3 regions of the Leptothoe sp. EHU-05/26/07-4 genome follow, and region 3 is predicted to be linked to each of the others. Evidence: predicted binding sites of a transcription regulator. Region 3 holds the regulator's gene; each other region holds the start of a gene.
The links. Region 3 encodes HrcA, which represses chaperone genes, less so after heat shock. Its sites were predicted from a motif close to TTAGCACTCNNNANTNNNGAGTGCTAA; they were not measured.

Region 1 (7,702 bases), on a different contig from region 3:
TGATCAGCTCCTGAATCAATACGGTTTTACCCACACCAGCACCACCAAAGAGGCCGGTCTTACCACCCTTACGATAAGGTGCTAAGAGATCAATAACTTTAATACCCGTTTCAAATACTGAGGGCTTTGTCTCCAATTCAGTTAGCTTGGGAGCAGCTCGGTGAATGGGCAGTGTGGTGGACATATCCACATCACCCTTCTCATCCACGGGCTCACCAAGAACGTTAAAGATGCGACCCAACGTGGGAGGGCCAACAGGTACGTTGATAGGTGCACCCAAGTCAGTGACCTCCATTCCCCGTACCAATCCGTCGGTAGAACGCATCGCTACGGCTCTTACCTGGCTGTCTCCTAGTAGCTGCTGTACCTCACAAGTAACAGAAACAGCCTGACCAGCGGGGTTAGTGCCTTCAATCTTGAGGGCGTTATAAATGCTGGGCAGCTCGCCAGCGGGGAACTTAACGTCTACAACAGGGCCAATAATCTGAGTGATATAGCCAGTATTTGTTTTCTCTGCAGTGGTGACCATGCTTGCGCCTTATCCTAAGGGTATTAGCTACTGCGGCGACTTTTAATTTTATTTTTACTTTCAAAGTGCCATGTAAAAGATTATCACTAGATGTATCACCCATGGCACTGGTATTTGCTATAGTCGGGGTTCTTTTGCGTTTTCACCAAGATTGTATTTGTGCTGCTCCAAGACAATAGGTTTGGTTAATTTGGTGACTTACGCTGGTCTATCGATTTACTAAATAGCAGAGCTAACACGCCCATAATGACCGTTGATGGTTCAGGAACTGCTTGAGGTAAGGTCACAGGTTGGGCTTGGGGGGCGAGAACCTTGGGTGGTGAAACACCAGGTTGAGGTGGCACCGCTGGCGCTGGTCTAACCGGTGCTGGTATAACCGGTGCTGGCGTAACTGGCTGAGGTCTTTTCAGAATGGGTTGGGGAGCTTTGATAGGTCTGGGGTTGGTTGGCTGAATCTTAGGGCGTTGTGGTGAAATGACGGGTGTCTGTGTGGCGTTGGTTCGGTAGTCGGGACGCTGTCTGATATAGAACCGCTGATTGGGAATCGTATCGGTAATGAAGTAGTTAAAGCGGACCGTTTCGCCTGGGTTTACTCCATTCCCCCGATAGAAGTTAATAAAGTCGCGTACATCTGTAATTTCGTCAGCTCTTTGATAGTGACTAGATGTGTAAGGACGAACAGGACCTATAGCTTGGGCAAAGGATAGGCCATCGTTTTCGCCACTGGCGTACCCTGCCGTCTCTTGCAATTCATGGTCATAAAACCGCCAGAATGCCCCTGTCAGGTTGCGCGACACAATACTAATCGCAAAGCCTGGCCGATTAAAAACTGAATGCTGTGGAGCATTGGGTAAATTGCTGACGGCCAAAGAGATGTCTAGGCCCCATACATCTTGGTAGACCACAAATGGGTTGTTATGGGTACCTCTGCCGGTCACATTCGTGATTCTAAAGTTGGCTGATGCTTCGCTAAATATGAGGCCATTTTGACTACAACGTCCCGGTAGGCAAGCGGCTTCAGAGGCGTCACCACCAAGTGCTAATAATCCGATACTCAAAAGGCTTGCTGCACCAACTTGTGGAGCAAAAGTAAAAGGTATTCGCATGGGTAAAGTTTCAGGATTTGGGCAATACGATACTTTTGGTTGCCGAGTATCAAAAAATACTGATTCTATGGCGCACCATTGATGTTTCGAAGAGATTTTGTTGAGGGGGGTATAGTCTCTTGAAACTTCATTTTTAGGGGTTTTTCCAGAGTGACACTTTTTCTTGAGAAGCTCCTTGAAAGTACGTAAGCTTTATGAAAAATACACATCAATCTTGGTTGAATTCAGGTGGTATTACGGATATGATGCATGCTTGATGGAGTCTGTTTTTGACGGATCTGCTTGCTAAAAAAAGCGGGTCGTTAAACTAACGACACCGCTATGTGGTGTATTCAATTGCTGAACTGATTGAGTGGGTCGGGCTGCTGTAGCAATGGTTTATCGGCTGACGGCTGGTCGACGCACATCCAGTGAGTTGCCTGCATTAATTGATATGTCACCATCTAAATATGATGAGGCCCCATCTGCGGTTGCTTCACCATAGAAACGAACAGTGTCACTAGCCCACACGTTAATAACACCCCCGTTGGCCTCTGATGAGTCGACAGAAAGCTCAGAGCTACGGTCAATTAAGACATAGGTAGCACTGAAGGTATCTACAACGGGCATGCCACCGATAGAGATGGTGCCTGCTTGGTCGACGGCATTGGCATAGATGCTGCCTCCAATGAGGTTGATCTGATCTCCAAGGATATTGACCTGACCTGGGAGTCTATTGGGGGCAGGTATGGCGCTGTCGGAAATATCCACAGTGCCGCGAATTAAAACTGTGCCTGCGGTTGGTGTTAGGGGTGGGGTGTTGTTTAAGACAAAAGCACCGTCAGCAGTGATTGCGAGTTGAGTTGCATTATTATCTTCACCACCGGTCAGCATTTCCGCTAGATTCGCGGCTGGTAACAGGGTTATGGCGGACTGTGCTTCAGTAGAAGCGATGGTTTGGAGAGTGTCGGCCGGAATTACCTCCAGGCCGAGAATATTACCTGGTTGGGTGAGTCTCAGAAGGTTGTTTCCAGAGGCCGCGACTAGATTGACATTGCCACCGGGGGCAGTCACATTGCCGTCATTTTGAATGTATTGGCCAATTAAGGTGATGGATGCTTGGGGGGGACTTGAAGGGTGCCTTGGTTTTCGATGCTACCTGTAGGCAGTGCGGGGGAGAATGGGGCTGATATTTCTGAACTGGTTGATCCTGTGAATAGTAGATAGCCATTAGGGTTACCAACGAGATTCCTAATGCTGGGTGTTCCTGAATGGTGCTCAGATTGGTGGCCTGAGAGAGCTATTTCACTAATGGATCCATCTACAGATAGGAGATATCTATCGTTAAATAAAAGACCGGAACTTGTGGTAGCAGTCAGATTTGCAGGTAGGTTCAGGGTGACATCTTGCCCAAAAATAATGCCCGCCGGGTTGACTAGAAAAAGATTGGCGTTGCTTGGCAGGTTTGGATCATCGCTAGTGATTTGGAGTAAGCCATCGATGGCTGAAGGCTGAGCGCTGTTGATCAGGCTGATGACGTTGGCAACATCTGGGGCAACGATGAAGTTGGCGGCATTGTCAGAACCTACATCAAACTGGTGAAACTGATGAACTAAATTAGGCTCAACCCCGCCTGAAGATTGCCCACCTAAAATATTGAGCTGATGATTAGACTGCCTAACAATGCTTGTGTCGGACGTTGCTGGTTGGATATGGGTTGGTGCTGTAACGGATGCTTCTGATGATGGTGAGACCTGTGCAGAAGCTACTCCCTGTAGACCGATTATCCATAATGGCAGGGCATTTAAGAGCAGGGAAAATTTGAAATTCATGGGACTAGCAATTGCTAGACAACGTGTCAGCATATGCACTAGGTGAAAATGTATCAAGAACTACAGATGGCACCCATTCATTTAAATAATACGAGGAATTTTTAATACAACCTGAAGCAGCTGTGAAGATCACTGTGTTGAAACCATAAAGTTTGCTAGGAGTTTTGAGGAATCACTAAGTTCGGGAACCCGTACCCCTCTATCTGTTGCGATCGCTTCTCTTCAAGCGATAAATTAGCACTCGGCAATAGAGAGTGCTAAACCGTGTTCAGGTTGCGGCTCCTTTCCCTATCAGATCCTTCAGTTGGAAAAAGGGACTGCTCAGGCGAACTGATATCGCCTTGGTGCAATTGCCGAATGATTGATCTATCAAAGTTCGGAGAAAACTATGGCAGCCATTTCTTTGAGTGTTTCAAGTGTCACTCCCCTAGGTGATCGCGTTCTGATCAAGGTCAGCGCATCTGAAGAGAAGACAGCTGGCGGCATTTTGCTACCTGATACCGCTAAGGAAAAGCCCCAGGTTGGCGAAATTACTGCAGTGGGTCCTGGTAAGCGTGGCGATGACGGCAGCCGTCAAGCTCCCGATGTAGAGGTTGGTAACAAGGTCCTCTATTCCAAGTATGCAGGCACTGATATCAAGCTGGGTGGTGAAGACTACGTATTGCTTTCTGAGAAGGATATCCTTGCAGTCGTTGGCTAAGCACCAGCTCAGTTATGAGTTTTAAGTTTTGAATTTTGAATTAAAGGTATTCCAAAAAGTCAGAGGTAGTTGACTTTTTGGTGGGTGACATAAAGCCTAAAAGCCTTAACTAAGAGCCCAAAACTCAAAAATGCAAACTCAAGGAAGCTTGCTTCTTGTACCCACCCCAGACCCCTCTCAAACGTTCTGAAACATAGGTTGATTCATGGCTAAGCGCATCATATATAACGAGAATGCTCGTCGTGCCTTGGAAAAAGGCATGGATACTTTGGCTGAGGCCGTTGCTGTTACCCTTGGCCCCAAGGGACGTAACGTCGTTCTTGAAAAGAAATTTGGCTCTCCTCAAATCGTTAACGATGGTGTCACCATCGCTAAGGAAATTGAACTAGAGGACAACATTGAAAATACAGGTGTTGCTCTGATTCGTCAGGCAGCTTCTAAGACTAACGATGCGGCTGGTGACGGAACTACCACTGCAACCGTATTGGCTCACGCCATTGTTAAGGAAGGTTTGCGTAACGTGGCGGCTGGTGCAAATGCGATCGCACTCAAGCGCGGTGTCGAGAAAGCAACTGCTTACCTCGTAGAGCGGATTGCCGAGAAAGCCCAGCCCGTTGGTGACTCTACTTCCATTGCCCAGGTAGGTACTATCTCCGCTGGTAACGATGAAGAAGTCGGCAAAATGATTGCTGAAGCCATGGAGAAAGTTGGCCGCGAAGGCGTCATTTCCTTGGAAGAAGGCAAGTCTATGACGACTGAGCTGGAGATCACTGAAGGTATGCGTTTTGATAAGGGCTATATCTCCCCTTACTTCGCCACCGATACTGAGCGCATGGAAGCGGTTCTAGATGACCCCTACTTGCTGCTCACTGACAAGAAAATTGCCCTGGTACAGGATCTAGTTCCCGTGCTTGAGCAGGTTGCCCGCTCCGGCAAACCGTTACTGATTATCGCTGAAGATATCGAGAAAGAAGCCCTGGCGACCCTTGTGGTTAACCGTCTGCGCGGTGTGCTTAACGTAGCTGCTGTTAAAGCGCCTGGCTTTGGCGATCGCCGTAAGGCCATGCTTGAGGACATTGCTGTTCTAACTGGTGGTCAAGTCATCACTGAAGATGCGGGTCTTAAGCTCGACGGCGTCAGCATCGACATGCTGGGTACCTCCCGTCGCATCACCATTACTAAGGACAACACCACCCTGGTAGCCGAAGGCAACGAAGCCGATGTGAAGGCACGCTGCGAGCAGATTCGTCGTCAAATCGAAGAGTCTGATTCCAGCTACGACAAGGAGAAGCTACAGGAGCGTCTGGCTAAGCTCTCCGGTGGTGTTGCTGTCATCAAAGTTGGTGCAGCGACTGAAACTGAGATGAAGGACCGTAAGCTGCGTCTAGAAGACGCCATCAACGCAACCAAGGCTGCCGTTGAAGAAGGTATTGTTCCTGGCGGTGGTACTACTTTGGCCCACCTGGCTCCTGGTCTAGAAGAGTGGTCTAATGCTAATCTCACTGGCGAAGAGCTGACTGGTGCTTTGATTGTCACCCGTGCTTTGACTTCTCCCCTCAAGCGCATTGCCGAGAACGCTGGTCAGAACGGTGCTGTTGTCGCTGAGCACGTCAAGGAGAAGGACTTTAACATCGGCTTCAATGCAGCAACTAACGAATACGTGGATATGTTGCAGGCTGGTGTTGTTGACCCTGCTAAGGTAACTCGCTCTGCGACTCAGAATGCTGCGTCTATTGCTGCGATGGTATTGACAACTGAGTGCATCGTTGTTGATAAGCCTGAGCCTAAGGAAGCTGCTGGTGCTGGTGCCGGTATGGGTGACTTCGACTACTAAGCTGCTCCTACAATCCATTAGTCGATGCTTTTGAGTGTCGATAACTGTGAACTAAAAGCGGTTGGTGTTTCTCACCTGCCGCTTTTGTCATTGGTGATTGAGGGCATGCACCGATATCGCTCTACGAGGCTATAACTACCATGGCATCAGGAGTCTGGGATGGTGCAGATTGCAGAGACTGATTTTTGGGTCTGCGTTGTGGTTTGAGTCATGGCTGAGCTGTCACCGCTTACCACTTAAAGGAACATACCTGAACTAATGCAGCCACTCATTGAAGGATATCAATCAGTCAATGATTTGGAGGTGATTTAGCGGGGCAAACTCATTTTGAAGGATCACTTAAATTATTGTAAGCAAAGGTTTTTCCGAAAACCTGTGTAATTTAGTCAATTGCCTCTACAATGACAGCAAAATTTTGGTTTAGTCGCTGGATAGCTTTGCTAACCCAGTCAATGCTTTGTAGGAGCAAGTAGCCTGAAGATGGGCTAATCCATATGAATTTTTAAAGGGTGGCTTTAGCAAGTTAAGCCAAAAGCGATATTTACATCCCTGACGGCTCGCGTTAGAACAGTCAGACCCAGTGTGGATATTGTTCCTTCCCATTGATTTTTTCCCGATTTTTTCGGGGGAGACCTATCCGTTAATGGCCTGCACTGTCTGGGACGCTGTTGCTAATGACTGCTACGCCTACTGATCCACAACAATTTAATTCATCGCCCGCAGACTCTACGGGGAAAGACTTGGTAAGTCTTGAGGGTAGACGTAAATCGAGAGGGCGACAGGCTTGGTTCTGGTCAAGTGTGTGGTTGATGTTGCTGGTAGCATCAAGTGCTCTAGGTCTATGGGCGGTCGCCTTGATTACTCGTTTACCCCCTTTGCCCAACTGTGATCGAATATCTGTATTTAGTGCTGACAGTGAGCGACTTTACTGTGCTAGGCAATCGGCAGTATCGGGGGCTGAGCAGGATTTGGTGGCTGGGATACAGCTAATTTCTGCTTGGGATGAGACCCACCCTCTTTATCAAGATTCTCAAGAGGTGGCTAATCGTTGGTCTAAGGGGCTATTGAAGCTGGCACAACAGCGCATGCAGAAGGGGCATATAGACCGAGCGACCCAATTGTTGGGCTATATTCCACCTCGGGCTGAAATCTATGCAGAAGCCCAGGTCGCTTCAGAGCGTTGGCTGCAAGAATGGGCGAAGGGTGAAGAAATTTCGGCTGTGGTGATAGAAGCCGTGGGTAATCAAAATTGGAGTGGTGCCCGTCAGCAGCTACGAGACATTAAGCGTTTGACCAGTGATTATTGGCTCAAAGATCGGCATCGCTATCTGGGGCAGCATATCCAACGCGAAGAAGATGCTCGTCGTACCTTAATCAAGGCACAAACTCTGGCTAGCGATGGTCAGATGGAGAGTCTGGCAGAGGCGCTGACCTTGATCCGACAGATTGAGGTGCAAAGCCATGCCTGGCCTGAGGCTAAACCGTTATTGACGGACTGGGCTGATGTGCTACTGACCTATGGATTGCAAAAGTGGGAGCAGGATGATTTAGCTGGAGCGATCGCAATTATTCAAAAAGTGCCAGCGGACTTGGCCACTAAGTCAGAAGCTCAAGATTTGGTTCAATTTGCCCATGCTCAGCGGTTAGCCGCATTCCAGCAAGATTGGGAGCCCACCTATGGAGATGTCCTAAATTTGATGGATGCTATCCAGGCGGTGCAAG
Region 2 (7,702 bases), on a different contig from region 3:
ACACAGGCCGATAAGGCCCACCCACCAAGTCTGCTGAAAATCACCAATATCAAATGTTTGGGGACCAGGTGATAGCAATTCCGGTGCAACCGAGACAACATTGTTGAGCGCATGGGCAATAATCGGCACCCACAAACTGCGGGTGCGAATATACAACAGCGCCATAATCACACCAAACATGGTGAGCCCCAAGGGGTTGTTGATGTGTAACATGCCAAACAGTAAAGATGACATGATAATCCCCACAGGCAAATTCCATCGCACAGCCCAGCGTTGTAATAACACACCCCGAAATACAAATTCTTCAGCGATGGGGGCAAAAACCAGAACAACAAACAGCATCAAGTAGCGATATAGACCAGGAGCCACTGTTTCAACATTTAGCAGCTGTTCCGTCAGTCGTTCTTCCACAAACCCAGGAGCAAATAGTGAGACGGGGTAAAACAGCAATAAAAAGCTACTGAAAGAGAAAATCAGCATACTGGAAATTAACAATATGCCATAGGCCCACGGGAAACGCGGCGGCGGCCCAAATAAACGAGTTAGCTGCAAACCAGCTCGCTGCCCGGTGGTGATAAGAACGACACACACCAATCCAAAAATAATTATGAACTGGACAGGTATCCACAGTTTGTCATTTAGGGGCCAGGGCAGCAGCCGTTGATAATCAAGGATGCCATAGATAATTTCTACCAGCAGGTTGCTCACAATAAAAGCAACTAACACATGGGTACGGAATTTGAGTACTTCGAAGGGGTTCCTACCCATGCGAACACCTTAATAATTAGAGTGCATTTAATTTCAAAACAGATGACCAACTCGGGCATTACGGATCTATGCCGTGCATCAGAAACGATATGACGCGTCGGGATGTAACAACATATTTGTACCAGAGCTATGTTAAAACTGCATAGCAGTAGCGGTTTATCAGGATAGATATATGTGCGATCGCACAGACTCACACCCTCGCAAACCCTGGCAGTCCCATACCCTATGGTCCAAACTCCAAGCCCAAACCGAGCACGGCTTAACTACTGAAGCCCTAAAACCCATCGACACCGAGTATGAACTTGTTACCGATGGGTGTGTGGAGTTTATTATAAGAATTTTAACCAACCTAAACCGCAAAGCTCAGGCCCGTAAGGTTCAGGCCAAGAAAAAGACCAATCCGTTTTTACCCTACGACCCCAACCTTTATGTCACAGACATCTCCGACACCCATGTCTGTCTGCTAAACAAGTTTAATGTCGTTGACCATCATTTTCTGATCGTCACCCGTAGCTTTGAGTCTCAGCTCGACTGGCTTAACCTGGCTGATTTTGAAGCCCTTTGCCGCTGTATAGAAGAAGTCGCTGGCTTATTTTTCTACAATGGTGGATCCGCTGCTGGAGCCAGTCAACCCCATAAACACCTTCAGCTTATCCCCCAACAGTCCATGGATTTGCCCATTGAAGCAGCCATCCGCGTCACCAATTTTATTGATGGCATCGGTCAGTCGCCTCAGCTGCCCTATGCCCACCGCATCGTTCAACTCAGTCCTGATGACGGACCGCAGCAATGGCTTCAGCATTATCGACGACTATTACATAGCCTGGCACTAGATGATCCCACCGGACAATGGCAAGGGTCCCAGCGAGATGCCTATAACCTACTGGGCACACGCAACTGGTTAATGGCCGTGCCACGACGTCAGGATGACTATCTGGGCATCTCGGTCAACTCCCTCGGTTTTGCCGGTTCGTTATTGGTCAAAAACCAAGAGCAAATGGACAAACTTAAAGAAATCGGACCGATGACCTTATTAAAGGAAGTCGGCAAGGCAATTTAACTATGTAGGGACGCTCCATGGAACGTCCCTACCATAATGGGAATGTCCCTACACGAGTGGATACAACCCACATCTAAATTAGAGCGGAAATATCTTCGCCGCATTCATCGGCCAAGAAACATAGGGCCCGGAAGCGTAAACCCACTACCTCGTCATATAAAGGGTTAAGCTTACACATCGGAGGGATGTGAGCGATTGTGCGGCCAAACAGGACAATATCACGTTCAAATGGACATTGAGCAGGAACGACGCGAGCAATCCAACGTGCTTGCTCAGGGTCTTTAACATTTAAAGAGATCGATCCAGAATCGAAGAGGCTGCAACGGCTTGAACTGGAACTTGATGCCATGGAGAACGTGGTTCTTCAGAAATGCAGTGGCAGAAGACATGAGTTAGAAAGAAAGACTTAATTTTTCAGGAGAACAGATTGTTAGAAGCGCTGACTGTTTAGATAGAAGATTTATAAGGAGTTTAGTTATTAGAAACGCTAACTGTTCAGACAATGGAGTTATAAGGACTTGAGGAGTTGTGTGTTAATTCCCTCTAAGGTAAGCAATTAACGTTGTGCCTAGGTAAAGCGAATAATAACCCTGACGAAAGTTTTCTAAAGGTCTAATAAAGAACGGAAACTATAAAAACAATGTAATTTGAACTGGATTTCAGCCCAAAATAAATGCTAGAAGATGGATCCCAATTTGTGTGTTACGAACGAGACATTTTCTAGAATCTGATGCAAGATACGCATCTGACCTTTACCTTTCCGGATACTCGTAGCCCCTCAGAAAAACTTTGCAAATTTAGTCAAGGCCGTTGGTAGAAAACTAGGGAACGGAATAACACTAAAGTCATCTTGCCCAGATTCCCAAAGTTATTACCTACGAGATTGACGTAACAATAATTACCTCTCTCGGTAAATATATTAGTCAGTATTCAGCGGCATTAGGCAGTTCCCATCAGATTACCGTTGGGTAAAGCACTTAAGACATTGGGCAAGAAATTTGTCAAACCTGATACTCTACGCTGACCATCTTCTAGAGAATTGAATAAACTCAACAAAAGTTGATACGCCAGGTATGGCCACACTGCACAGCTACAGGGAGCATCTGAATTGCGGCATCTGAATTGCGGCATCTGATGGATACTGCGCAGGCAGACCAAGCATGGGGCGGTTCTAAGGATCGGTTATCGCGAATTAAGCAACACCATGTCGTGATATACGCTTAGTTAGCACTCTGACTCAGAGAGTGCTAAGGTCTTTCATTGCAGAGCTAAACGAGCTGACTATGGCGAAACTGGTAGTATTTGATGAAAAGTCCCGCCAGGCTTTAGAACAAGGCGTTAACGCCCTGGCCGATGCGGTCAAAATTACCCTTGGTCCTAAGGGTCGTAACGTTGTTCTTGAAAAGAAATTCGGCGCACCTCAGATTGTCAATGACGGCATCACCATTGCTAAGGAAATTGAGCTGTCTGATCCCTATGAAAACACCGGGGCACGGTTAATCCAAGAAGTAGCTTCTAAAACTAAGGACTTAGCTGGTGACGGTACCACCACAGCCACTGTGTTGGCTCAGGCAATTATCCGTGAAGGCCTCAAGAACGTAGCGGCTGGTGCGAACCCCGTGAGCCTACGTCGCGGTATTGAAAAAGCCGTTGCCAAATTGGTTGATGAGATTGCAGCGGTCGCTAAGCCTGTAGAAGGTAAGGAGATCGCCCAGGTAGCTACGGTATCCGCTGGTAGTGATGAAGCCATCGGCAGCATGATTGCCGAGGCTATGAATAAAGTTACTAAGGACGGTGTGATTACCGTTGAAGAATCTAAGTCCCTCAATACCGAACTCGATGTGGTTGAAGGGATGCAGATTGACCGGGGTTATATTTCCCCTTACTTCGTCACCGATCAAGAGCGAATGATCGCTGATCTTGAAGGTGCACTGGTTCTGATCACCGATAAGAAGATCAGTTCTATGCAGGACCTGGTAGGCGTCCTAGAAAACATCGCCCGTGCTGGCAAGCCCCTCGTCATCGTTGCTGAAGATGTAGACGGCGAAGCGCTGGCAACATTGGTTGTCAACAAGGCTCGTGGCGTCTTGAATGTCGCTGCGGTTAAGGCTCCTGGTTTTGGCGATCGCCGTAAGGCTATGCTGCAGGATATTGCTGTACTGACAGGTGGTCAGGTCATTTCTGAAGACATTGGTCTCAGCCTGGAAATGGCGACGGTTGAAATGCTAGGTACTGCCGATAAGATCACCATTACCAAGGACACCACTACTATTGTGTCTGAGAGTGGCAATAAGGCAGATATCGACGAGCGCATCGGTCAGATTCGTAGAGAGTTGAACGAAACTGACTCTGATTATGACAAGGAAAAGCTATCTGAGCGTTTGGCTAAGCTAGCGGGTGGTGTGGCCGTAATCAAGGTTGGTGCTGCCACTGAAACTGAACTGAAAGACCGCAAGCTACGCATTGAAGATGCCCTAAGCGCAACTAAAGCAGCTGTGGACGAGGGTATCGTTCCTGGTGGTGGCATTACGCTATTGCACCTGGCGCAAAAGCTTGACGACCTTAAAGCTAGCCTCAGCCCTGAAGAGCAGACTGGTGTCGACATCGTTATGCGGGCTGTAGAAGCTCCTCTGCGTCAGATTGCTGACAATGCTGGTGATGAAGGTAGCGTAGTTGTCGAGAAGGCACGTTCACTTCCTTTTAATGAAGGTTACAACGCCCTAACTGGTGCCTACGAAGACCTGATGGCTAGCGGTATTGTTGATCCCGCTAAGGTTGTACGTTCTGCATTGCAGGATGCTGCGTCTATCGCTGGCATGGTCTTAACGACCGAAGCACTTGTGGTTGAGAAGCCTGAACCTGAAGCTGCTGCACCTGGTGGTGACATGGGCGGCATGGGCGGCATGGGTGGCATGGGCGGCATGGGTGGCATGGGCGGCATGGGCATGCCCGGCATGATGTAACATCCATCCTGTCTTTTTAAGGCCATATTTTGTAGGGGCGTTCCGTGGAACGCCCCTATGTTTTTTATGATTGATTGGCGCAGGGATATTAATCGGCTATATTCTAAATAGTACATATTTACTTAGCGATTGGAAAAAGCCAGTGACTCAAGTGTCTGACCCAGCCAAGCTCCATGAGGTGGAACTCAGCCAGCGGATTTTAGAGATGGCAAGGGCAGGTGTGTATCGCGAGTCGCTGTTTGATACGTTTAATGGGGTGGCGAGCAAGCGTCAGGTGCGGGCTGCGATCGCAACCGCCAAACAGTTCGGCCTCCGTTCCAACCCAGCGCTCCGGGATACTGACCTGGGTACTTACTACCACATTGATTCCAAGCAATACGACAGCTTTCAAACGCTACTAGAATCAGCAATTTCGCCTGTATCCACCGATGATGTGGCCACTCGTCTGCGCAAACTAACGGAAGCTGTGCAGATTTTGGTGCGGGTATCGGGTGGCGTTGCGATCGCTCTTCTAATTAGCGGTAGTCTCTGTGTGCTGAATGGCAAGCTGACGCTAGCCGCAACTATCTGGAGCGCATCTCTGGCCGTAAGCCTGGTTTGGATGCTGCAAAAATTATTGGTTGGGTCATTGTTGGATTAAGGTTTTGCCCTCGGTATACCAATAAAAAATTAGATACCCCGCAGGGGCAATCCCTTGTGGTTGCCCCAATTCCTACGGACAACATATTTCTTTCGGGTGGTACAAAATTCTGGCAAATAGCGAGCAATATCGCGGGGTAAGCACGAGGCATTACCCCTACGGTGTTTCCATATATTGGAGATGTCAGGTGACCAACAAGGGGGTTAGGGTTCACCACCTTTTACATGGTCATCTAACCAAGACACCATTTCCCACAACACGTGGCCAACGGCTTCGCGCGAGCGATATACATGGCCCTCTGCCGGTAATGACACATAGCGCACCGTACCACCGAGGCCTTTCATCGCCTCGTAGAGACGCTCAGACTGAATCGGATAGGTACCTGGGTTGTTATCCTCAGCACCGTGGATCAACAACAGTGGCTCATTAATTTTTTCAGCGGCAATAAACGGAGACATGGTTAGGTACGTCTCAGGTGTTTCCCAGAAATTACGCTGTTCTCCTTGGAAACCAAAGGGTGTGAGCGTCCGGTTATAGGCCCCACTGCGAGCAATGCCTGCCTGAAAGAGATCGCTATGGGCGAGCAAATTAGCGGCGGTAAATGCACCATAGGAGTGGCCGCCGATGGCTAAGCGCTGACCATCGCTAACACCTCGTTCTACCAGCAAGTTAACTGCGGCCTCAGCACTCGATACCAGCTGCTCAATGTAGGTATCATTCGGTTGCTTATCCCCTTCACCCACAATCGGCATGGTTGGTCCGTTGAGGACAGCATAACCCTGCGTTAACAAAAACAAAACCGAATCTCGTCCTGGACGAGTGAACGTATACTCTGAGCGAGTATTCTGGCTAGCAACTGCACGATCTTTAAACTCTCGCGGATAAACCCAAAGCACCGTAGGTAAAGGGCCATCGGTCGCTGGATTATAGCCCGGTGGCAGGTATAGAGTGGCTGTCAGCGTGACTCCATCCGCACGGGGATAGCGCACAATTTCTTTTTGTACATCAGCATACCAAGCCAGGGGATCAACAAATTCCGTTAGAGGCTTCTCTTCTCCACTGGACAGCATCAGCTGATGATAGTTGCCTGGGCTAGTCTGAGATTCTCTTCGAACAATAATATTTTCAGCATTAGCATCTAGCAAACGCGTTATCCGACTAAAGACGTCTCCTTCAGCCTGCCAAAGACGCTCTGTTTCTAAGCTAGTCAGATCCAGACGATCTAAAAAGGGAAACACTCCATCGGGTGAAGCACCACCGCCGTTAAGGTACATACTCTTGCCATCCTCACTGAGCATCAGCACTGAACGGCCATAGGGCCCTGGCATCAGAACTGGACTACCTGGATTGGCATAGGCATTCTGAAAGTCTCTTTCATCTAGCAAGACTGGCTCCGAGGCAGTTTGCCCAAGATTAATGGACCAGGCTTTTAATTGACGGCTGTCGTACCAGGCTTCTGTCACAACAGCAAAATCTTCTGTGCTCCAGGTAACCCCACGAAATCGCAGGGTGGAACGCCATAGTTCTGTTGGCTCCCCGTCAAAAGGTGCAGCCAGAGTATACAGCCCATCCCGATGCTCCGCCTCATTGCTGGCATCACCACCGTCTAGGGCCTCTGTCCAGAATAGGGTGGCAGGCTGATCGGTCCGCCAGCCGATGCCCCGTTTACCCTGCCGCACTGAGTCAAAGGCAATGGGAATATCGTCGGCCAGGGGTAAATCCGCTAACTCATGTACCACCTCCCCCTGGCGGTTAAGCACCTCGTAACGCACCGGAAAACGAGATAGGGGAACCTGATAGGAAAAGGGACGATGCACGGTGGACCGTAACAGCCACTGACCATCGGGAGAAACCGTTACATTGCGGAGCAGGCTGGGATCATCCAGCAGGGTAATCTCTCCATCCAGGCTAATGTGGGCAATCTGAGATGAGAAATAATATTCAAGCAAAGCTTCATCGTGGGGGCTCTGCAACAAATTAGTGTAGGTGCGAGTCGCGGCCACCCGTCCCTGGCTGCTTTCAATCACAGGTCCAACAGGCACCTTAGGCTCAGTGGGGGGGACACCTAGCCCCTGGGGTCGCACTTTACAAATCAGCCCCTCATCCCCCGGCAGCCAACGACAAGGGCTGTTATACACACCATTGAGAAGCGGACCGCTCAGGGGTCTTGCCTTAGCTTCCGCCACATCTAAGACCCATAGCTCAATGCCATCAGCCTGGGTCAGCGTAAATGCCAAATAGCGATTATCGTAGGACCAGCGCAGGTTGCGG
Region 3 (7,702 bases):
CCAGTGTAGATATCCCGGAGGTCAGCCTGACTCAAATTTGAAAGTGGTAACGTTGGGTGGGTAACGACGGCAACCCCTTCAATGGCCACAGGAATTTCTTGTAACGCTATACCCTGTTGGTGGGCCTGTTGCTTGTCGGCTTGAGTGAGAGGGCGCGATGTCTGGGCAAAATCTAGTTCACCCTTGATCAGCATTTGAATACCAGCAGACGACCCTGGCGCTTGATTGCTGGGTGCTTGGTAGGTTAGTTGTAACCCCGGAATAGCCTGCTGTAGCTGAGGATCAATGATGCCTCGAATGGGAGCCCAAGTGGTGCTACCACCATAGGTGAATTGCCCGGTTGGTACATCGACATCTGCAAATTTTTCTGCTGGCTTGATGTCGGATAGCTGTGATGTTGGGGTGTTAAACAGACCCTTTTGTTTTATCCACCAACCTCCTCCAGTTACCAATGCGACGAGTAGAGCCAGACCGAGCATCCATGGCCGTATGACTCCTGGTTTGGTTTGGCGAGTTGAAACAGGGTTTGGGGAGGCTGCTGTGTTGAGTGGCTGAGGTGGTGACGGTGACGTCGGTGTTTGGGGCGCAGGTGTCGCTGCACCAGATACCGAATGACTGATGCTGGGCATCAAGACATCTAAGGCGGCCTGGGCACTGTGATATCGATCTTGAGGACTAGCACTTAGTAGTTTGGTGATGACATGGTCCAGATTTTTGTCTTCAAGGGTGATGTATTTTTGCCAAAGCCACTCGCTGCTATAGCTATCAAATAGATCTGCTGTTTCTTGGCCAGTCAATAAAATAATGCAGGTAACGGCTAAGGAATAGAGATCGGACGCTGGAAAAACTTGTCCACCAGTAACCTGCTCGGGAGGTGCGTAGCCTGTGGTGTAGATGCCTGTTGAACGATTTGATGCAGCGGCTCCAGTGACCTGTTTGACTGCTCCGAAATCTAACAAATACAGCTGATTATCAACTGTTTTCATAATGTTAGAAGGTTTGATATCGCGATGAATAGCTCCGTTACTATGGACAAAATCCAGGACTTTTAAAATAGAGATGAGGATAGCTTTAACTGCCCTTTCGGGTAAGGTGCCGCGCCGATCGAGAATTTGGTCTAAGTCTTCACCATCAATAAATTCTTGGACCAGGTAAAAGTATTCTTCATCCTGACCCGATGATGGAGATTTCACCACGATGGGGAAATAGGCGTAGAGATCGGGAATTTGTGGATGTTGATTTCCTAGACGCTCTAGGACCTCAGCCTCACGGGCAAAGAGCTTCTGAGCAATCTTTAATTGTTGTTGGTTGAGTTGGGCTGATGGTTGAAATAGCTTGACAACGCAGGGACGTAAGGTGGGGGTGTCGCGATCGCACGCATAATAAGCTGACCCAAACCCCCCTTGACCTAAAAGTCGCTGTGGCAAATACCGTCCTCTTAAAATTAACGGCATGCCACAGCTCGTGCAAAAGAGCTGAGACGCTGTTTGAAGCGAATCCTTTAGGTTTGGATGGAAGTTAACTGGTCGAGAACAGCCGGGTCTAGTGCAGTGTAATTGCATGGAGCAGCAACGTGACGACGTATTCAAGTGGCAACGCCCAAGAATAAGCTTAACTAAAGCTTAATTGCTCTCTTCAACAGGTTTTTGGTCTACTTGCTTGCCGTTGGTATCTGCTTTAGCGGGTGCTGCCTGATTTCCCCCATTTTTCTTGCGATCAGAGCGCTGATCAAAGTCAATTTCCCGGTTTGTAAACTGAGGCAGAATCTCCTTGGTAAAAGCTCCAGCTGCCGTTGAGCGATAGCGATTGGGATTAAAAATCACCGATAGGGTGCGTTTGACTACGACCGAGTCAATTTTGGCTCGATGCAATACTCCCATCTGTAATTCTTTCTCAATGGCTGAGATTGAGACAAAGGCCACTCCCAGCCCAGACTGAACGGCGTTTTTAATGGCCTCAATGGAGTTCAGTTCCATTTCGGTTCTTAGCCGCCGGGTTTCAATGCCGCACCGGGTGAGTACCTGGTCGATTACCTTACGAATAGTAGATTGGGAATCGAGGGAAATAAATTTTAGTTTGTAGAGATCTTCTCGCTGAATCGCTTGACTACTGGCCAGTGGATGGAAGACAGGCATAATCAACGCCAGTTCGTCTTCAGCGTAGGGGATAATTTCCAGCGAATCCTGTAGTTCTGGAGGGACTTCACCCCCAATAATCGCCAGGTCAATCTGGCCATTGCCGACACTCCAAGAGGTGCGGCGAGTGGAATGCACATGAAGCTGTACCGCCACATCTGGATAGCGTTGACGAAACAGGCCAATCATCCTTGGTAGTAGATAGGTGCCTGTGGTTTGGCTGGCCCCCACAATCAGAGTGCCCCCCTGTAGTTTTTGCAAATCCTCAATGGCGCGACAGGTCTCTTGGCAAAGACTGAGGATGCGATCGCCATATTCCAGCAACAAATATCCCGCTTCAGTGAGCTGTGCTCTCCTACCACCACGGTCAAATAGAGGGACATCCAACTGACGCTCTAAATTTTGTACCTGCAGGCTAACGGCAGGCTGAGATACATACAGACTATCGGCAGCTCGCTTGAAACTACCCTCTGCCGCAATCGCCTTTAGAATGCGCAGTTGATCTAACGTAAACGGGAGGTCAGACATAACGGTTAGGGTGTTAACGCCGGTATTTCAAGCAAAATCCGTGGCACGATCAATAAGGGCCTCTACTAAATAAGAGCACTTTAAAGTATCTAACAAATAGAGCTACCCTGTCGCTGCTTAACACACTTACTAGCACGTTAAAGTCCACAGGATACGTAGATCATTCATTCCTTATGAGGGGAGAATAACTCAAAACGTTAGCTAAAGTATTTTTTGTGAGGAAAACTTTTAAAGCTTGTCAATGAGTTTACCGATTTTATTGAACGTTTGTGGTCATATTCTATCTGCTCTAGTCTTGCTTATATGCAGTTCCAATTAATTCAAAATTTTCTAGACCTGCCCGGTATTATTGGTTTTAGTCTGGTGCCTTTAAATGACACCTCCAATCACGCTTATAGCGTTGGCTTTCCTCAAGGGAACGGGCCTGATAAAAATCCCCTACTGCTACAAGGAATTCAACAGATTATCAAGACAACGCCCACCTCGCTAGAATTTTGTGCATTTCAATTTGGGTCGTATCAGGTGGAGTTGCACAAGGTTGAGAGCGGAGCTGTCTTACTAGTTTTTAGTGAAGGTGCACTCTCTAGCCAGTATTCGAAGTCGGTCAGTGAGCTAATGCAGTTCATTAAAGCTGACTATTTAGCGTTAGTTGAGAGCATACAGTCCATTCATGCCGACAATGTAACTCCTGCCACAACATTCTCTGCACAGCGGCAAACAGCTAGTGTTGATGATGTTGTAGCGGCGATGAATAGTCTTAGTCAGGTAACGAGTCGATATTTAGGCACGCAATTGGTGGCTAATCATTGGCGCACCTATCAATCCCAGGACATGGTCTGGCTGAAGAAATTTTGTATTTCCGTTGATGGCACGATCAGTGTGAAGGATGTAGATTCAAAACTTTCGCCGGAACAGCTCACAGAGATTCGTCTGTGGACTCAGCGATTTCATCAGCGATGTACCCGTATTATTCGAGATTACGACGTATTAGTGGAGCAGACACTACCTAAAGAGCACTGGCAGCTGCTGTTTGGTGGATAACTTTTGTTTTGCGGATATTAGTGACGGTAAACCAAACACTGAGTCAATTTTAAACACTTGCCAGTCACTATGTTTACGTGAATAGTGGAAACTTTTGCCCGATATTTAAACACCTATGGTAAAGACAGTTCGGTTAGAACCGATTGCCCAGGAGAGTGCCGTTGAAACTAACGGCAACCTGTTATCGGTCTTATTACATCAAGAGTTAACTGTATTAAAGGAATGTGGCGGACGAGGTATGTGTGCTACCTGCCACGTTTATGTCAATGAAGGCATGGATGAATTGACCCCCATCAGTCGACGGGAGCAACGTACCCTAGCAATTATTACTTCCTGTAGAGCCAATTCTCGTTTAGCCTGTCAAGCTCGGGTGAAGGGGAATGGTGTAGTGGTGGAGTTACCCCCTGGCATGTACGTCAACTCCATCAAGGACATTGAGTCTCTGATTGGTCGTCGAGCCGACCAAGACTTACTGCACCCTTTGACTGGTGCCGTGCTGGTAGAACAGGGCAAATTAATTACCCGGTCGATGTTACGCAAAATTGCAAATGGTGCCGATTTAAACCTGAACGAGTATTTCAACCACAGTACCTAGAATGTAGGTATCTGGTAGACGGCACTATGTAGGCAGGTCCCTGTATTGCTTAGATTATTTTGTAACGATATGTTTACGCCCATAGTCTTCAAGGTCTTTTTGAGAAAGACAATTTAATATCTTTATTAAAAGATTTAGTATCTTATTGAGCTTTCTAGGTAAACAGCACCCTTTAGTATGGGTTTAATTGAGGGCTCGGCCAGATAATACTTGATGTGGCTGCTTGTATTTTTAGATATTGATGGCTGTCGATAAATCTAGGGATCTTAATCTCCGTCAACAAAATGTGATGCGTGCCACTGTGCGCCACTATGTGTCGACAGCAGAGCCTGTGGGGTCCAAAGCCTTGCTGGATGCCTATGACTTAAATGTCAGTGCGGCCACAGTGCGAAATGTCATGGGGGCACTGGAGCGCTCTGGTTTTTTATATCAGCCCCACACATCAGCAGGGCGAGTGCCTTCTGACTCAGGATATCGGCTCTATGTGGATCAGCTGATTAAGCCTTCAAGGCCAACGGCTCTGCGGATCGATCAACTTTTGTCACAGCATCTAGATTGGCAGGGATGGAGCATTGAGGCCTTGTTGCAGGAAGCGGCTCACATTCTGGCTCACTTGAGTGGCTATGTGGCTTTAGTGACCATGCCTGTATTAGAAAAAATGGTGGTCAAGCACTTACAGCTAGTGCAAATATCGGCTGAGCAAGTGCTTTTAGTGGTGGTCTTAGATAGCTACGGTACTGAGTCTATGGTGGTTAGTTTGCCTAGAGGCACTACGGGGGCCGGGGGAACCCAAGACGAGGAAGTGCTGGATCGAGAGCTACAGATTTTATCCAATTTTTTAACCGCTCAGCTATGTGGCAGGCAGCTGTCTGAGATCTCTAGCTTAGATTGGGATGAAGTAGATACAGCCGAACATCATGTTGTAGCCCTTTGTCAGGCCATTGATGACCTGTCGCGCCGTAAGCGTCAGCCCCAAACCCATATTTTGGTAAAAGGTGTAGCGGATGTGTTGAGTCAGCCGGAGTTTGCAGAGCAAAGTCAGCTGAGAAACCTGGTGTCGTTGTTGGCAGATGGACGCGAGCAGCTATGGCCCTTGATCTACTCAGACGATAGCCCGCTGCTTAAGATTTGGATTGGAGAAGAAAATCCGCTGGAGCCAATGCAAAGCTGTGCTCTGATTTCAGCGACCTATAATCGGGATTCTCTGCCGTTGGGTAGTGTGGGGGTGATGGGACCCACTCGGATGCTGTATGAAAATACAATTGCAGCTGTTGAAGCCACATCTAGTTACCTATCAGAGATTATGTCAGGCTTAGACGTTAACCAGTAGGCGGCGACAATGCCACTGATAAAGCCAAACAGGTGGCTTTCCCAGGAAATTCCAGGTTGTGTGGGTAAAACTCCCCAAAACATTGCGCCATAGGTAACTAGGATAAATAAGGATATTGCGATCGCACCCATCGTTCGTTCGTAATATCCTCGGGCTACTAAAAATCCTAAATAGCCAAAGATTAGGCCACTGGCCCCAATGTGGACGGTTGAACCTAGAGAAAAGAGACTGCCCAATAACCATGTGCTTGCTCCCCCCAGGATCGTAATCATCACTGTGGCTTTGATCCAGGTGTCGATAGAGCGCAGCATCACCCACCAGCTGAGGGTGAGCATGGGTACTGTATTCGCTAATAAATGATTAAATCCACCATGGAGAAATGGGGCAAAGAGAATTCCCCAGATCCCATCTATAGAACGGGGGCGAATACCGTATCGATCGAGATGCCCACCAAACACTAAAAAATCTATAATTTCAATACACCATAGGGTAATCAAAACGATACCCAATAGCTGAAATCGAGCTACGGTAGCAGATTTCAGTTCAGATAAGAGAGGACGATCGGATGACATGTTTTGAGATGGCATTAACTCAGGATGTGGGCAACCTATGCGGCACAGGCTTGGAATAACCACTAGTTCCTAGGTTAAGCCAACTACCGTAAAGTTGCCTTCGCTTCTCTTGCAAATTTGCATTTCTACCGCCCTACCTGCGTCACCACCCTCATCTCACGTTTGACTCCCTTCACTCCATTTACAGAAACGACGTGATCCTTCCAGAACTGCTAGCGGTGCTCTCGATTTCGGCAGCCACTGGCCTCAGACTGGCGTTACCATTACTGCTGATTGGCCTGTTTTCAGGCGAACAGTTATGGGCCGCTGTGCCAATTTTGGCCAACATTCCTCAGATGTTGGTGGTTGCCGTGTTGGTGATTTGGTCCCTGCTAGAATTGACGATTTCTAAAGATCGGGTCAGTCGTCGATTTTTGCAAAGTGCGGAGCTGTTTATCAGTCCGTTTGTTGGCACAATTGCTGGCGTTGCGATCGCACGCCTCGCTGATATCAATGACAGCCTCACCCTTGTCCTTTTAGCCGTGACAGGAGGCGTGCTTGCCTTGGTTATTCAAATGGTTCAAGTGGGCTGGCTATATCGTTTTAACAGCCCGCCCATGTGGATGATTTTTGTGGAAGATGCCCTTTGCATCTGCCTGGTATTCTTTGCCTTTGATGCACCGGAACAAGGTGGCCTAATTGCTTTATTTTTACTTTGGTTTGCTATCCGGAGTTCAGCTGTCTGGCGGCAATGGCAGAAAAAACGGTGATAAAAATGCCGGAGGGTGGGCATTGCCCACCCTCCGGCATTTTTGTATTGCTCTTGCAGAATTACATCAGTCCAGCAATGTGCAACGGCCCATGACCGCTTACCATTTCCAGCAGTAGTGCCAAGAAACCCACCATCGCTAGGCGACCATTCCAGACCTCGGCAAAGGGAGTTAACCCCCATGCAGACTTATCTTGAGGGTAAATACGTACCTGTTTCTGCAACTGCGCAGCGTCAGAAAATAGCTTACGGGGAGATTCCAAAGCCTTTACCACCATGTTACCCATGTCTTCAATAAAGACAGGATAGGTATTCAGGGCAGGAACTCGGTGGAATCCTTTGATGCCAGATTCTTCAGCCAACTCGCGATATTCAATATCGATTTCCTGCAAAGTTTCAATGTGCTCAGATACAAAGCTAATGGGCACAACCACAAGGTCATCAATGCCTTTCTCTGCCAACTCTTCAATGGCATCTTCTGTGTAGGGCTGTAGCCACTCTACGGGGCCTACACGACTTTGATAAGCCAGTGTAAAGTCATTGGGACGATTGACCGCTTTTATGATTAAGTCAACGCAGTGCTCCATCTCTCGCTGGTATGGATCACCTGCTTCTTCGACATAGCTAACGGGTACACCATGGGCGCTAAAGAAGATGTGACCACTTTCAGGATTTGGTAGTTTATCCAGCTCTTGAATGATCAAATCTGCCATAGCTCTGACATAGCCAGGGCTGTTGTACCAAGACGGAATC

Region 1: the regulator HrcA is predicted to act here: its motif matches at 3,681-3,707, upstream of groES (co-chaperone GroES).
Region 2: the regulator HrcA is predicted to act here: its motif matches at 3,053-3,079, upstream of groL (chaperonin GroEL).

What each region holds. Positions count from the first base shown of each region.
Region 1 is NZ_JAXSQV010000005.1:425,856-433,557, forward strand. Features, by position in the region: gene atpD (F0F1 ATP synthase subunit beta) at 1-529, opposite strand, end outside; gene U2F10_RS20455 (hypothetical protein) at 715-1,635, opposite strand; gene U2F10_RS20460 (hypothetical protein) at 2,014-2,688, opposite strand; gene U2F10_RS20465 (two-partner secretion domain-containing protein) at 2,718-3,446, opposite strand; gene groES (co-chaperone GroES) at 3,835-4,146, shown strand; gene groL (chaperonin GroEL) at 4,352-5,980, shown strand; gene U2F10_RS20480 (hypothetical protein) at 6,655-7,702, shown strand, end outside.
Region 2 is NZ_JAXSQV010000004.1:755,941-763,642, reverse strand. Features, by position in the region: gene U2F10_RS16355 (CPBP family intramembrane glutamic endopeptidase) at 1-768, opposite strand, end outside; gene U2F10_RS16350 (ATP adenylyltransferase family protein) at 941-1,828, shown strand; partial or broken gene U2F10_RS16345 (Mo-dependent nitrogenase C-terminal domain-containing protein) at 1,902-2,217, opposite strand; gene groL (chaperonin GroEL) at 3,112-4,791, shown strand; gene U2F10_RS16335 (hypothetical protein) at 4,934-5,431, shown strand; gene U2F10_RS16330 (alpha/beta hydrolase family protein) at 5,635-7,702, opposite strand, start outside.
Region 3 is NZ_JAXSQV010000007.1:1,277,404-1,285,105, forward strand. Features, by position in the region: gene U2F10_RS30175 (protein kinase domain-containing protein) at 1-1,454, opposite strand, end outside; partial or broken gene U2F10_RS30180 (4-Cys prefix domain-containing protein) at 1,458-1,562, opposite strand; gene U2F10_RS30185 (LysR family transcriptional regulator) at 1,623-2,663, opposite strand; gene U2F10_RS30190 (hypothetical protein) at 2,967-3,704, shown strand; gene U2F10_RS30195 (2Fe-2S iron-sulfur cluster-binding protein) at 3,820-4,299, shown strand; gene hrcA (heat-inducible transcriptional repressor HrcA) at 4,541-5,629, shown strand; gene U2F10_RS30205 (rhomboid family intramembrane serine protease) at 5,587-6,216, opposite strand; gene U2F10_RS30210 (DUF4126 family protein) at 6,396-6,950, shown strand; gene hemH (ferrochelatase) at 7,012-7,702, opposite strand, start outside.